Regions from separate parts of the Paraburkholderia sp. RL17-381-BIF-C genome, predicted to be linked through region 1. Evidence: riboswitches for the same ligand, from Rfam matches in the RefSeq annotation. Region 1 holds a riboswitch; the other holds the start of a gene.
The links. Region 1 has a riboswitch for glycine ahead of gcvT (glycine cleavage system aminomethyltransferase GcvT). Riboswitches for the same ligand answer to the same signal wherever they lie in the genome.

Region 2: another riboswitch for glycine. It lies ahead of P0D70_RS31560 (D-amino acid dehydrogenase); the one in region 1 lies ahead of gcvT (glycine cleavage system aminomethyltransferase GcvT).

What each region holds. Positions count from the first base shown of each region.
Region 1 is NZ_JARESX010000001.1:234,628-241,926, reverse strand. It holds gene P0D70_RS01130 (alginate lyase family protein) at 1-761, opposite strand, end outside; gene gcvP (aminomethyl-transferring glycine dehydrogenase) at 921-3,857, opposite strand; gene gcvH (glycine cleavage system protein GcvH) at 3,931-4,311, opposite strand; gene gcvT (glycine cleavage system aminomethyltransferase GcvT) at 4,456-5,574, opposite strand; glycine riboswitch at 5,655-5,809, opposite strand; glycine riboswitch at 5,853-5,935, opposite strand; gene P0D70_RS01110 (YdgH/BhsA/McbA family protein) at 6,083-6,433, opposite strand; gene P0D70_RS01105 (oxidoreductase) at 6,629-7,299, opposite strand, start outside.
Region 2 is NZ_JARESX010000083.1:16,428-23,726, forward strand. It holds gene P0D70_RS31535 (aminotransferase class I/II-fold pyridoxal phosphate-dependent enzyme) at 1-1,141, shown strand, start outside; gene P0D70_RS31540 (sodium:solute symporter family transporter) at 1,185-3,113, opposite strand; gene P0D70_RS31545 (DUF485 domain-containing protein) at 3,110-3,445, opposite strand; gene P0D70_RS31550 (YbhB/YbcL family Raf kinase inhibitor-like protein) at 3,952-4,338, opposite strand; gene P0D70_RS31555 (DJ-1/PfpI family protein) at 4,338-5,045, opposite strand; glycine riboswitch at 5,226-5,315, shown strand; partial or broken gene P0D70_RS31560 (D-amino acid dehydrogenase) at 5,481-6,666, shown strand; gene P0D70_RS31565 (hypothetical protein) at 7,154-7,299, opposite strand, start outside.

The sequences.
Region 1 (7,299 bases):
TCGTAGGTGACGTAATGCAGCGCGTCGCGCTCGCTGAAATCGACCGTCGAACCATCCGGTTCGATGTTGTCGCCGATATGCTCGACGAACAAACGCTGGGCCGCGTTGATCATCTTGCGGTTATCGAGCGTGAACGCGGCCATGGCGATCAGTTTGACCCGATGGCTCTGCCAGTTGTTTTTGAACGTGCCTTTGAGCGGCCGCGGCTGCGCGTCGATTTGCCCGATATAGCCGGTCGCGAGTTTCGTGAGAAACGTCATCGACGCATTGCGCGTCTTAACCGGCAACGCGCTCGCTGTCATGTCGTACGCGAGAATCAGCCCTTCGAAGCGGGTTTCGTCGATGGGATTGAAGCTTGGTTGATACGTCGTGACCCACGCGAACAGCAGGCGGTCGACGAGCTTCAGATACCGGTCGTCGCTGGTGGCGCGCCAGGCGAGCGCGGCGTCGCGCATCAGATCGAGATCCTGCTCCGCTTCGACGCTCTGGTCGTAAATGCCTTCGTGCGGCAGCGTGCCTTCGGTATGCAGTTTCGCCAGCGCATGCGGCTGGTCGTTCAGATGGGCCTGCACGTTGCTCACCAGCGCTTTCACGCCGGGATCGGCGTTCGTGCGTTCACTGGTTTGCAACGCGGGCGCCGCACAGAAATTCATCGCGGCCTGCGCTTGCGCCAGCGGCAGCAGCACGGCCGCGCCTGCCAGCAACAGTGTGCAGGTTTGCCGCCACGTGGGGGCTCGCCCTGGTTCGGTCCGGCTTTGCATCGATCGCACCTTTCGCGCCATGCGAAACTCCTCGTTAGGCTGATTCGGTGTGTGATGTTAGCCGTTTGCGGCCAGGAGCGACAGAGAACTCAGGAGAGAACCGCGCAGCGCCCTGCCGCCTCTTTTCGAGACAGCGGGCGCTGCGCGGCAGCGGTCCGCTTACTCGTAGTCGGCGATCGGCACGCAGGAGCAGAACAGATTGCGGTCGCCGTACACGTTGTCCGCGCGGCCGACCGGCGGCCAATACTTCTTCGCGATCAGCGTGGGCAGCGGATACGCTGCGGTTTCGCGCGCATACACGTGCTTCCAATCGTTCGCGATGACCACCGCCGCCGTGTGCGGCGCGTGCTTCAGCGGATTGTCCTCGCGGTCCGAGCGGCCCTCTTCGACTGCGCGGATTTCCTCGCGGATCGCGATCATCGCTTCGATGAAACGGTCGAGTTCTTCCTTCGATTCCGATTCGGTCGGCTCGACCATCAGCGTGCCCGGCACCGGGAAGCTCATGGTCGGCGCATGGAAGCCGTAGTCGGCGAGACGCTTGGCGACGTCGTCGACGGTGATGCCGCTGGTTTCCTTGATCGGACGCAGATCGAGAATGCACTCGTGCGCGACCAGTCCGCCCGGGCCCGAATACAGCACCGGATAGTGCGGCGCGAGTTTCTTCGCGACGTAGTTCGCGTTGAGGATCGCGGTTTCGGTCGCGGCGGTGAGGTTCTTCGCGCCCATCATCGCGATATACATCCACGAGATCGGCAGGATCGACGCCGAGCCGTACGGTGCGCCGGACACTGCGCCAATGCCGTTCGGCGCGCGTTCATAGCCCGACGAGATCTGGTTCGGCAGGAACTGCGCGAGGTGCGCGCCGACCGCGACAGGACCGACGCCGGGTCCGCCGCCGCCGTGCGGAATGCAGAACGTCTTGTGCAGGTTCAGGTGCGACACGTCGCCGCCGAACTGGCCCGGCGCGGTGAGGCCGACCATGGCGTTCATGTTCGCGCCGTCCACGTAGACCTGGCCGCCGTGCGCGTGCACGATCTCGCAGATTTCACGCACGTTCTGCTCGAACACGCCGTGCGTGGACGGGTACGTGATCATGATCGCCGCGAGTTTGTCGGCGTGCTGATCGGCCTTCTTCTTCAGGTCTTCGATATCGACGTTGCCTTGCGCGTCGCAGGCAACCACGACTACCTGCATGCCTGCCATCTGTGCCGACGCCGGGTTGGTGCCGTGCGCCGAAGCGGGAATCAGGCAGACATTGCGATGGGCTTCGCCGCGCGAGGCGTGGTAGGCGTGGATGATCAGGAGGCCCGCGTACTCACCTTGCGAGCCGGCGTTCGGCTGCAGCGACACGGCGGCGTATCCGGTGGCGGCGACCAGCATTTCTTCGAGCTGATCGATCATTTCGCGGTAGCCGACGGTTTGCTCCGCCGGTGCGAACGGATGGATCTGGCCGAATTCCGGCCACGTGACCGGCAGCATTTCCGAAGTCGCGTTCAGCTTCATCGTGCACGAACCGAGCGGGATCATCGAGCGATCGAGCGCAAGGTCCTTGTCGGACAGGCTGCGCAGATAGCGCAGCATTTCCGTTTCCGAATGATGACGGTTGAACACGTGGTGCGTGAGGTACGCGCTGGTGCGTTCGAGCGCGGCCGGCACGGATGCGGTGTTCGATGCGGCCAGTTTTGCGTCGAGCGTGTCGACTTGCGGAATGTCTTTCGCGCCCGCGGCTTGCGCGAACACTTCGAGCAGATCGGCCAGATCGCGGCGCGAGGTGGTTTCGTCGATCGACAGGCCGACTTGCGTATCGCTCACGCGGCGCAGGTTGATGCGCTTCGCAATCGCTGCGTCATGCAGCGCTTGCGTGCGTGCGCCGGTTTCGAAGGTGAGCGTGTCGAAGAAGGTTTCGTTGACGAGCGTATAGCCGAGTTGCTTCGCGCCTTCGGCCAGCAACGCGGCGATCCGGTTCACGCGCAGCGCGATCGTCTTCAGGCCGTGCGGGCCGTGATAGACGGCGTACATGCTGGCCATGATCGCGAGCAGCGCTTGCGCGGTACACACGTTCGAGGTGGCCTTCTCGCGACGGATATGTTGTTCGCGCGTTTGCAGCGCGAGACGCAGCGCGGGGTTGCCTTGTGCGTCGACGGTCACGCCGACGAGGCGGCCCGGCATCTGACGCTTGAATTCGTCGCGCACAGCGAGGTAAGCCGCATGCGGGCCGCCGAAGCCGACCGGCACGCCAAAGCGCTGCGTATTGCCCACGGCCACGTCCGCGCCCCATTCGCCCGGCGGCGTGAGCACGGTCAGCGCGAGCAGGTCGGCGGCGACCACCACGTGGCCGCCCGCTGCATGGATCGCTTCGGCGAGCGCGCGATAGTCGCGCACGTCGCCGTTCACGCCCGGGTATTGCAGCAGCACGCCGAACGCATTCGCGTTCGCCGCTTCCGCAGCCGGGCCCACTTTCACTTCGATGCCGACCGGCGTGGCGCGCGTCTTCACCACTTCGATGGTTTGCGGCAGCACGTCGTCGGCCACGAAGAACACGTTCGACTTCGGCTTGCCGATGCGCTGCAGCAGCGTCATCGCTTCAGCGGCGGCGGTTGCTTCGTCGAGCAACGACGCATTCGAGATCGCCAGACCCGTCAAGTCAACGATCATCTGCTGGAAGTTCAGCAGCGCTTCCAGACGGCCTTGCGAGATTTCCGGCTGATACGGCGTGTACGCGGTGTACCACGCCGGATTTTCCAGCACGTTACGCAGGATCACCGTCGGCGTGTGCGCGTTGTAATAGCCCTGCCCGATATACGAGCGGAACACCTGGTTCTTGTCCGCGAGTTCACGCAGCGCGGCGAGCGCTTCGGCTTCGCTTTTCGGTTGCGCGAAGGGGCCGAGCGGCAGCGTTTCGGTGCGGCGGATCGTCTTCGGAATGACGGCGTCGATCAGCGCGGCGCGCGACGCGAAGCCGAGGGCTTCGAGCATCGCGTGCTGGTCGGCCGCATCCGGGCCGATGTGCCGTTCGGCGAAGGCGTCATGCACTTCGAGCGCGGCGAGCGAGAGAGGAGTGCGGTTCATCAGACGATCCGGGTGTTCGAGCTTCATGGGTGTTCCTGGCGGTGCGGCTATCTCTGCGCGAGGGACGCGCCGCACCAATCGGGTTAAACGTAAAGGTGAATCAGGCGCCGATCGACTTGCTGTACGCGTCGGCGTCGATCAGACGGTCTTGCGTGGCGTCCGCGGCCGGCTTGATCTTGAAGAGCCAGCTTTCGTACGGCGCGGTGTTGACCGAATCCGGGGTGTCGGCCACGGCCGTGTTCGCTTCGATGATTTCGCCCGAGACCGGCGCGTAGATATCGGAAGCGGCTTTCACCGATTCGATCACGGCGACGGTGTCGCCAGCGGTCACGGTTTTGCCCAGTTCCTGGACTTCGAAGAAGACGATATCGCCGAGCGCTTCCTGCGCGTGGTCGGTGATGCCGACCGTCAGCGTGCCGTCCGCTTCGGTGCGGACCCACTCGTGCGATTCGGTGTATTTCAGATCGGCCGGGATGCTCATCGGATGCTCCTATGCGGTGTGATTCGGTAATGACTTAAAGGGCCCCCAAACCTGTCGCTTCGCGCCAGGTTCCCCCGAGGGGAACAAGAAAACTTGGGGCGGCCCGGCGTTTTCTTGTGAAGGTTTGCGCACGCGCCGGCTTGCTTAAACCGCGAGCACTTTGCCGTTGCGCACGAACGGCAGTTTTACCACGCTTGCGGGAACGTTCTTGTCACGAATTTGAACGTGAACGGTGTCGCCCGGCTGCACGCCTTTCGGCACGCGCGCAAAGGCGATCGATTCCTGCATGGTCGGGGAAAACGTGCCGCTGGTGATTTCGCCTTCGCCTTGCGGCGTGACGACTTTCTGATGAGCACGCAGCACGCCTGCTGCCTTGCCGTTGTCCTTCAGCAGGATCAGGCCGACGAACGCGGCCTGCGATCCGTCCGCTTCCAGCTTGCCCTTGCCGACGAAGTCGCGCGGCGAGGTGAGGTCGACCGTCCAGGCGAGGCCGGCGTCGAGCGGCGAGACGTTGTCGTCCATGTCCTGGCCGTACAGGTTCATGCCGGCTTCGAGGCGCAGTGTGTCGCGCGCACCGAGTCCGGCCGGGCGCACGCCTTGCGCCTGCAGCGCGTTCCACAGCGCTTCGACGTGATCTGCGGGGACGATGATTTCGAAGCCGTCTTCGCCGGTATAGCCCGTACGGGCTACGGTCAATTCGCCGAACGGCGTGTCTTCGATGCGGGCGGCGTTGAACGGCTTCAGCGCTTCGGTGGCGGCGCGCGCGGCCGGCACGGTTTGCCAGACTTTTTCGCGAGCATTCGGGCCTTGCACGGCGACGATCGCGTAGTCGCGGCGCGGCGTGATGGTCAGGCCGAAGCTGCCTTCGGCGTTGAGCTGGCCGAACCAGGCGATGTCTTTATCGGCGGTGCCGGCGTTAACGACCACGCGGAAGTGATCTTCGCCGAAGTAATAGACGATCAGGTCGTCGATCACGCCGCCGTTCGGGTTCAGCAGACAGGAGTACAGCGCGCGGCCGGGCGTTTGCAGCTTGGCGACGTTATTGGCCAGCGCATATTCGAAGAAGGCGCGCACGCGCTCGCCGGTGAAATCGACGACGCACATGTGCGAGACGTCGAACATGCCGGCGTCGGTGCGCACGGCGCGGTGTTCGTCGATCTGCGAGCCGTAGTTGACGGGCATGTCCCAGCCGCCAAAATCGACCATGCGGGCATTGAGCGCACGATGGGTGGCGTTGAGCGGGGTGTGTTTGAGTTCGGTCATGGGGCCTCGGGCATCTCGCGAAACAAAAAAGGCCATGCGGCGCTACGCCTCGCGGCCTTTTAGCTGCGAGCGATGCGTTGCATGGCCCCTCTGTCCTCGATACCTGAGAGATTGCGTTGCCGTGAGAATGTGAATTCGTCACGGTGAAACGCGCGCCCCTTCGGTGGGCAGCCTGCCAGATCCGCTCGATTTATAACGACGCAGACGGCTACTGCCGCTCTCCAGAGTGCGAAAAACCGGTGCGTCGAGCTTGATTCAACGCGGGTTCTTCGACGCGGTCGGTCCTTTTGCCTGAGAGTTTGCGGGTGTGCCCCTTCGGCGGCGCGGCCTGCGGTTTCCTGCGGCCAGCGCGCTCTCCCGACGCGTGCGGCGAATGTACGCGAGGGCCGGGGGCTTGTCAAATCTAGGCCCGCGAGCGGCACGGCGGTTGACGCGGCGTCTTGCCCTCGCCAAAAAAGCGCGGGACGCGATGCCCGCGCTTGCACTGCTTCGGCGCCTGAGCGCGCGATTATTCGCCGATGGCGTGTGCCGCGTTGTCCAGTTCCTGATTCAGCACGCGCTGTTCGTCGCTGGACAGGCCACCGCCGTGTTGCGCGGCCATGTCATGCGCTTCCTGACGGATCACATCGAGACGATGGTGCAGCGCGCCGCCTTGCGGAGGCGGGTAATAGCCCTGATTCACGCGATTGTCGATACGGCGGCTGAGATTCTCGATGCGGCCGTCGACCTGGCGCAGGCGCTGATCCGCGATCTGCTGCGGGTTGGGGCGCGGTGCCGGCGCGGGTTGAGGCGTCACCACACAGGCGGCGAGCGAACTGAGCAGGGCGCACGCGGCGAGCGCGCGGATAGTACGGGGCATGAACTCTCCGGAAGTCATAGTCGTTTTGTCTTGCTACTTGGGTAGCAACGGCTGACTGCCGGAGCGCGCTGACCGGCGGCGCGTTCTTATTTGTAACGTTATGTTCCTTTCGGGCCTGTCAGGATCGTGGCCCGCGCGGGAGGCGGCAAGTGCCATTTTAGGTACACAAGGCGTTTCGACGCGCGGGCAAACAGTTCAGCGAACGCGCTCGAACGGCAGCCGGACGCCTTCTTCCGAGCTACGGGCGGCGAGTTCGATAATTGTCATTACGTCCACAGCGTCCTGAGCGCTGACCGGGAACTTCACGCCGTTCTGGATGGCGTCGGCCACGGCGATATAGAAGCCAACGTAATCTCCATTACGCGTCGGCAGCTCGCGCTCGACTTCCTGATCGCCTTCCAGTACGCGCAGCAACCCGGCCGCATTGCCCGCGCCGAAGCCTTCGTCGCCGGGCCGCAGGCCGGCTTTCAATTGATCTTCCTGCGTGTCGAGCCCGGTTTTCACATAGCTGCCGCGCGTGCCGTGGATCGAGAAGCGCGGCGCGACCAGCGCGGTCAACGCGCTGGCGTGCAACACCACTTCGAACTCACTGTAGCCGAGCTGGATATGCACGTAGTCCGGTGCGCTGGCATTGTCGCGATGCGTGCGCACGGTGGCCGACACGCTCTGCGGCGTGCCGAACAGGGCCAACGCCTGGTCGACCAGATGCGGCCCCAGGTCCAGCAGCAGACCGCCGCCTCGCGACGCTTCTTCACGCCAACGCTGTCGCACCTCCGGCCGGAAACGGTCGAAATGCGATTCGTATTGCGTGATCCGTCCCAATTCGCCGCTCGCGAGCAGGTCGCGCACGGTCAGAAAATCACCGT
Region 2 (7,299 bases), on a different contig from region 1:
GGAGGGGCGCAAGGGATCGGCAGTCGCACGGCATGCATTGCTTGCGGCTTCGCGCGAGATAGACGCCGGCGCGATGCAGACAATGGCGGTGCGGGACGGAAATCCGGATCCGTTGTTCCTGCCGGATGAAGGCGAGATCCGTGACGCGCTGGGCCGTATCAGCGTTGCGCATCATCTGTATGGCGAGCAACGCAACGACGTTGGCTTCGTTGAATGGGCGCACGCCCAGTTTGTCGACGACAGGATCGATGCGCGCAGCGGCATTTTCGTTTCCGTTGGCGCGCTTGATGCGATCGAGCGAGCGCTCACCGTGGCGAGGCTGCATCCAGGTGACTCCGTTGCAGTTGAGGACCCTGGGTACATGAGTGTGCACGGCCTGGTGCGTGCGATGCAACTTGAGCCTATCTCGCTTGACATCGACGACGACGGGGTGACGCCGACCAGTCTCCGCAAAGCGATCAAGGCCGGCGCAAAGGCGGTAATTGTCACGAGCCGCAGCCACAATCCATCCGGTATCGTGACCTCGCGCTCGCGTGCCGCCGATCTGAAAAAGTTGATCGGAGATGGCGGCGACGTGCTGTTCATAGATGACGATCATACGAACGTGTTGCGACTTGCGGGGTATAACCCTTGGCATATGGGTGCTCGAAGGTGGCTCACTATCCGCTCCCTCTCCAAAGCGCTTGGCCCGGACTTTCGCGTTGCCTATTCGACGGGCGACGCGCAGACGATTCATCAACTCGAACAAAGACAGGGCCTCGGAATGGGATGGGTTAGCAACCTGCTACAACGCCTCGTGCGGGAACTGCTCGGGACATCTTCCGTGCAGCGCAAGATCGCCGCTGCAGGAGACGCCTACCGCGAGCGTCATCATTTGCTGACCACGGCACTTAAAAAGCGTGGCTTCGACGTGCGTACCGGAGCCGGGCTGAACGTATGGATCCCGGTTTCCAATGAACACGAAGTCACGCCGAGGCTCTTCGAAGCGGGCTGGCTTGTGCGTTCCGGGCGTGACTTCTGTTTTGGAGAACCGAGCGGGATTCGCGTGACGGCCGCCCGGATGACAACCTCGACGATCTTGGGGTTCGCTGACGCGCTAGCGAAGGCACACAAGGACGCGTCAACAACCTTGATTGCCTGATACAAGGGCGTCTGCGGGTACAAATCCGGGAGCGCCCTGCCCCTTAGTGATCCATGGCTTTCGCCACTCCAATACCGCTGTCCCGGCGAAAGATGAGCGCCTGCCACGCCGCATCTGTTTCGCGGCGGTGACCAAACAACGAGCCGATCACCAACAGCAGGAAACCGAGCGGAACTGATACGATCGCCGGATTACGCAAAGGTATCAGCGGCTTCTCCAGTCCGACAATGCTGGTCGTACGTGAGCCAAGAGAGTCAAGCGTCGACTGTGCGGTTGCGCGATCAGCAAGCGCTGGCCCACGTTGTCTGGCAACATCATTTCGGCCTGCTGCAGTCGAGACATCCATGGAGTCCAGTTGCGCGAGGCGCGCGTTCGCGCTCGCCAGCGCCTGTGTCGCTTGCGCTCGTGTAGTCAATGGATACTGCATGTTGGGCGAAACCAGCACGAACAGAATCGTCGCCACTACGCCTCCTATCACGCCAAAGATTACGCCGCGTGTGTTGCAGCGCTTCCAGTAGAGCGTCGCGAGCAGCGCGGGAAGATTGGCGGACGCTGCTACGGCGTAAGCCAGCCCCACCAGATGGGCAACATTCTGGCCCTTGGCAAGCAAGGCCGCACTCGTCGCGACAATTGCGACAAATATCGACGCCACTTTGCCCGCCATCAATTGTTCGTTATCCGAAGCTATTCCACCCCTGATTGCACCTACGTACACGTCGTGCGCCAGCGATGATGCGGCGGCGAGCGTCAGACCGGCGACTACTGCGACGATGGTCGCGAACGCAATCGCCGCGACGATGCCGACCAGTACGTTGCCCCAGAGGGATGCGCTTCCGCCCCCGAGATGCTGCGCAAGCAGCAAGGCTGCAAGATTGCCTCCCTTGTCGGCAGCCGCGATCTTCGCAGAACCGACGTAGTAAGCCGCCGCGAAGCCGATGACGATGATCAGAAGATGGCAGCCCCCGATCCACAGCATGCCCCACAGCACCGAGCGCCGGGCGGTCTGAGCGTTTTTTACTGAAAAAAAGCGCATCATGATGTGCGGCATCGCGGCGGTACCCAGGACGAGAGCGAGACCCAAGGACAACAGTTCAACCGGATCCTTCAGATATAGCCCCGGCTCGAAGAACGATTGCGTGATCAGCGCTTTGGACTCAACTGGCGGCGATCCAATTGTCAGTATCCATTCGCGCAATTCAGGGCGATGAGAGAGCGCTTCCAGTAACGCCGTGACGCTGAAACCGAATGGTGCAAGTGCGAGTATGGTAAGTAGGCTGCACATACTCAACAGCAAGACCGCCTTGATGATCTGCACCCAGGTGGTCGCCCGCATTCCACCGAATGTGACATAGACGAGCATAAGCGCGCCAACGACGATCACAGAGATCTGATACGGAATGCCGAGCAATGCGTAGAGCAACACGGCGCCGCCCACAATCTGCGGCACCATGTAAGAGATCGCTACGATGACGCTCGAAAGGGCTGCCAGTGATTTTGATATCCGGAAATCGTGGCGGTAGGAGAGGACGTCGCCGAAGGTAAAACGTCCAAGGTTTCGACACGGTTCCGCGACCAGCAGGAGGACAGGGATGAATGCGGTGAAAAAGCCAACTAGGTAGATTATGCCGTCGAAACCGTAGAGCCCAACGAGGCCCGATACGCCGAGAAAGGCTGCGGCGGAAAGATAGTCGCCGGCAATCGCAAGGCCGTTTTTCGGTCCAGAGATACCACCGCCCGCTGTGTAGAACTCGCTAGCGCTACTGCCTCGCCTCGAATTAATCCATGTGATTACCAACGTGAGTGCGATGACAACGGCAAACGCAGCAAACGCATTGGGGCGCGACGATTCCGGCACGACACCCGCAGCGGATGCAAAGCTCGGAAAACACAACATGACCGTTGAAACGATGACCGGCAACACGGCGCAATGCTGCAACTGCATGACGGAGGCTCGATGCTCGAGGTGTTTCATTCCGTTGCTCCTGCGGTCAGCACCGTAGCGATTCGTTCATCAATGACGCGCATGCGGCGAGCGTAGTAAATGGCGACCACAGCGCCGAAAAGATACTGAGACAAAGTGAACACCATCCCGAGGTTGACTACGCTGATGACTGGCGTGGCTAGTACGGAACGAAACCAGCCGGCACAAACTTGTAGCGCCAGGTAATAAGCAAAAAACAGTACGGTAAGCCCGATGCGCAGACGATTCTTAGTCGCCACACACGCCGCAAACGAGTCAGCTGTCGCATTGGGCCAGACGGTGGCCGCAAGAATAACTTCAGGTTGGTTCGTTGAGTTGCACATTCCTCTCCTCCATTGAGCGAACTTCATCAAGTTATGTACTAGTACAATAATATTTATGTACCAATAAATGTAGGCTCATCGTTTTGATTGGTCAAATGGAAAAATATTGGTATTAACCCACCCAGGATGTCTGGATGCATGGTGGCGAGCGGGCCGCGCCCGGAGGAAAACTGTAAGAACGGCAGTACCGCGCAAGCGACGGATGTACCGATGATGGACGCAGAATCAATCACGTGGTCTTGAATGCCCCCAACGACCGCGGTCCGCTCGAAGATGTATTCGCGTCGAGACGATAGAGATCAAGTGCATAGATTTCGAGTACGTACCGGTGTAGCAATGCGTCATTCCATGGCACACATGGTCCGTCGCGGCCGTAATAGCGAGCCGACATTTCGACATCCCCGCTGAACCACGTTGTATCGTCGTTGATACGGTGGCGGGACCGTCTGGAGCATGAGGGCCCGACTTTCTACGTGGCGTGATTCCTTTGCCGCGTCGAACCTTCCTTATCTCTCGAACAAATGCGTCGATATCGATCTGGAGCCAGTGATAGAAATGGACGCGGGGAAGGGATGCATCCGCCTCGCCCCCTCTTGATTGACGTCAGCCGCCCGACTCGGGACATCCCGGTCGTGACAGACGATGGCGAAGGATCGCGTGCCGCCAGGCACCCCGGACCATGCGAGACTCGGGTTACGAATGTCACCGAGATTCATACACTCGTGAGGATGGGATGTAGTGAAGGGGAACGTATCAGGAATGACGCCGCCGTTTGGAAAGCTGTTGCTTTCAATCTCATATCCTGCTCCGTTAAAGTCAGGAATTCGATAATGACGGCGGTGCACAGTCGGAGCAACAACGGTCCCAACGTGCGACCGCCCTCGGTGATGCATCAAGCAGTGGGTTGCCGCGCCGCTTGATAAGCTGCAGCACTGGCTAGACGCTTTTCAGTAATGGCGCGGGCGCGCTCAGTTACTGTTTTCAGCACTGCCGGCGGCGCAGACGCCGGAGATCCCGCCTGGAACGGCGGTTTCGGATCGTAAGCCATGTAGAGCTGCAACTCCTGCGCAACTGTCTCGCCTCGCAGCAGTGAAACAACAATGAGCGAGCCGTCGATTCCCGACGTAACACCGCCGGCACTCACGAACTTCCCGTCGATGACAACACGCTCATCGCTAGGCGTTGCACCGAAGTATGGCAGCACACCCATCGCGGTCCAGTGCGTCGTCGCACGACGTCCTTCAAGCAGCCCCGCAGCGCCACAAAGCAGTGCCCCGGTGCAGACGGAATATACGTACCGGGCATGTTCGGCCTGTCGGCGAATAAATCCAAGCACCTCCTCGTCCTTCATCAGCTCTTCCTGGCCGTATCCACCGGGTACGAGCAGAACGTCGAGTTGTGGCGCCTCCTCAAACGTCGTATCGGCCAGCAGACGCAAGCCCATGAGATCGCGGACTGGCTCCTTGTTTTTCCACAGCGTCATGAATGACGAGTTTGGCGTGCGTGCCAGCGCTTCAAATGGGCCGGTGAAATCGCATTGATCCATGCCCGGGAAGATGATCCCGCCAATCTTCAGATGTTGCTCCAGAGGAATACTCAATTTACATCTCCTTTGTACTGGTACAAAATTGTTGTCATACAGGTACAAATATACGCTTGAGAAAAGCGCTGTCAACTGTCGATTGCAACAAGTTTTTCAATTTCCATAGGGCCGCGCCCGCTATTCGATGAGACATGCTTGTCGAAGAGGAATTGGTGATGTACGGTCGCGCTGTTCAATTCGTTCAGCACGGGAGAGATCGTCTTTCGCGACGACGCCGACGGAGCAACCGCCCCGGAAACTCTCAGGCAAAAGGACCGCGCAAAAGGAACATCTGGAGAGCGGCGCAATGCGCCCACCGAAGGGGAGTCCGGTTTTGTTCCGATATTTACCGGCGCAGCGGGCGAAACTCTCAGGTAACAGGGACAGATGGGGCATCGGTGCCGGTTCGATGCACAACAGCCGGCGGTGCTCAATAAAAAACTGGATCTGAACATGTCACGAATCGCCATTATCGGTGCCGGCACTACCGGCGTCACGACCGCCTACGCGCTCGCACAACGCGGGCACCTTGTCACCGTATTCGAGCGACATCGCTATGCGGCAATGGAGACGTCCTTTGCGAATGGGGGGCAGCTATCAGTTAGCAATGCGGAAGTCTGGAACAACCATGCGACAGTATTAAAGGGTCTGCGCTGGATGTTTACGCGTGACGCACCGTTGTTGCTCAATCCACGCCCGAGCTGGCACAAGTACAGTTGGATCGGAGAGTTTCTCCGGCAGATCCCGAATTACCGTGCGAATACGATCGAGACGGTGCGTCTCGCAATCGCCGCGCGCGAACACCTGTTCGGCATCGCCGACAGGGAAGGCATCGCATTCGATCACGAGACGCGCGGCATCCTCCATTTCTACGCAACTCGTGGTGAGCACAATGCTGCGACGCGGATAAATGAACTGCTGCGCGCGGGCGGCCTTGATCGCCGCCCGGTCACGCCAGACGAAATCCGTGTGATCGAACCCGCACTCAACGGTGACTTCTACGGGGGATTCTTCACGGAGTCCGATTCGACAGGTGATATCCACAAATTCACGCGCGGCTTGTCGGCAGCGTGCGAGCGCCAAGGCGTCGAGTTCCGCTACGACGCCCCAGTCCGGTCGATTGGTTCAGTGGGTCCCAAGCGGCCATGAGTTGTTTGATAACGTAGTTGTATGTGCGGGCGTCGGCAGCAGACAATTCGCATCGATGGTCGGCGATCACGTCAACGTATATCCGGTGAAGGGCTATTCCATCACGGTGAACCTTGATGACGAAATAAGTCGGAATAGCGCACCGTGGGTCAGCCTACTCGACGATCGCGCCAAGATCATCACAAGTCGCCTTGGCCTGGATCGTTTCCGAGTTGCGGGCACTGCCGAGTTTAACGGTTTTAACCGCGACATCCGCTCCGATCGCGTCGAACCGCTGATTAACTGGGTACGGCGTCATTTCCCGAATGTATCGACCGCGCGCGTCATCCATTGGGCTGGCTTACGTCCGATGTTACCAAGCATGTTGCCACGTGTCGGACGGGGGAAGCGACCGGGCGTCTTCTATAACACTGGACACGGTCACCTTGGCTGGACATTGTCAGCAGCGACTGCGGAAGGCGTTGCTCACGCGATCGGCATGGGGTCTTGATTGACGGAACCTGTTGTCCGCGGGCTTAAGGCGGAGATGGCCTGCGGGGCATCTGGGACATACTCAAGCAACGGATCAGCACCGTTAGTTTGAACGTGCACAAATCTGCTCATGCAGATTGTCTTCGCAGGGCAAATGGTCGCCCCTGCTGAGGGGGGCGGCGCGAACGCCGCCTCCAAAGGTGCCTTTCGCACTCCGGCGCGGCGAGCCGCCCCGCGTGGCGAGCCAGCGCTCGCGCACCACACCTCTGTACGCTGCATGAACGCTGCGCCAGGCAGCCACACGTGAGTCTCCGCTTTTCCTTGCAGGTAGCGCGATGACGTGATGGCCGCCTCGCACGGGAACACGGATAGTCGTGCCCGCATGTGGCAGGCGTGCAGTCAACTTCTGTCCGCGGCGGGCATTCACACCAGCCGCCGCGGCATGCACACACCAGCCGCGTCGCGATGCGTACTTCACTGCACCGATGGTCGACGTCCACGCTGGATTAATATTTTGCGTAGAGCAGCCCGGAGAGCATACATTCGCCCTTCGGGCTGAGTTGCGTCATCGCCTTCTTCTTCTCGGTGAAGTCGAGGGCTTCGGCGACCACGGGTTTGCGCGTCTTGCTGGCCCATGCAATGGCTTGCGTCA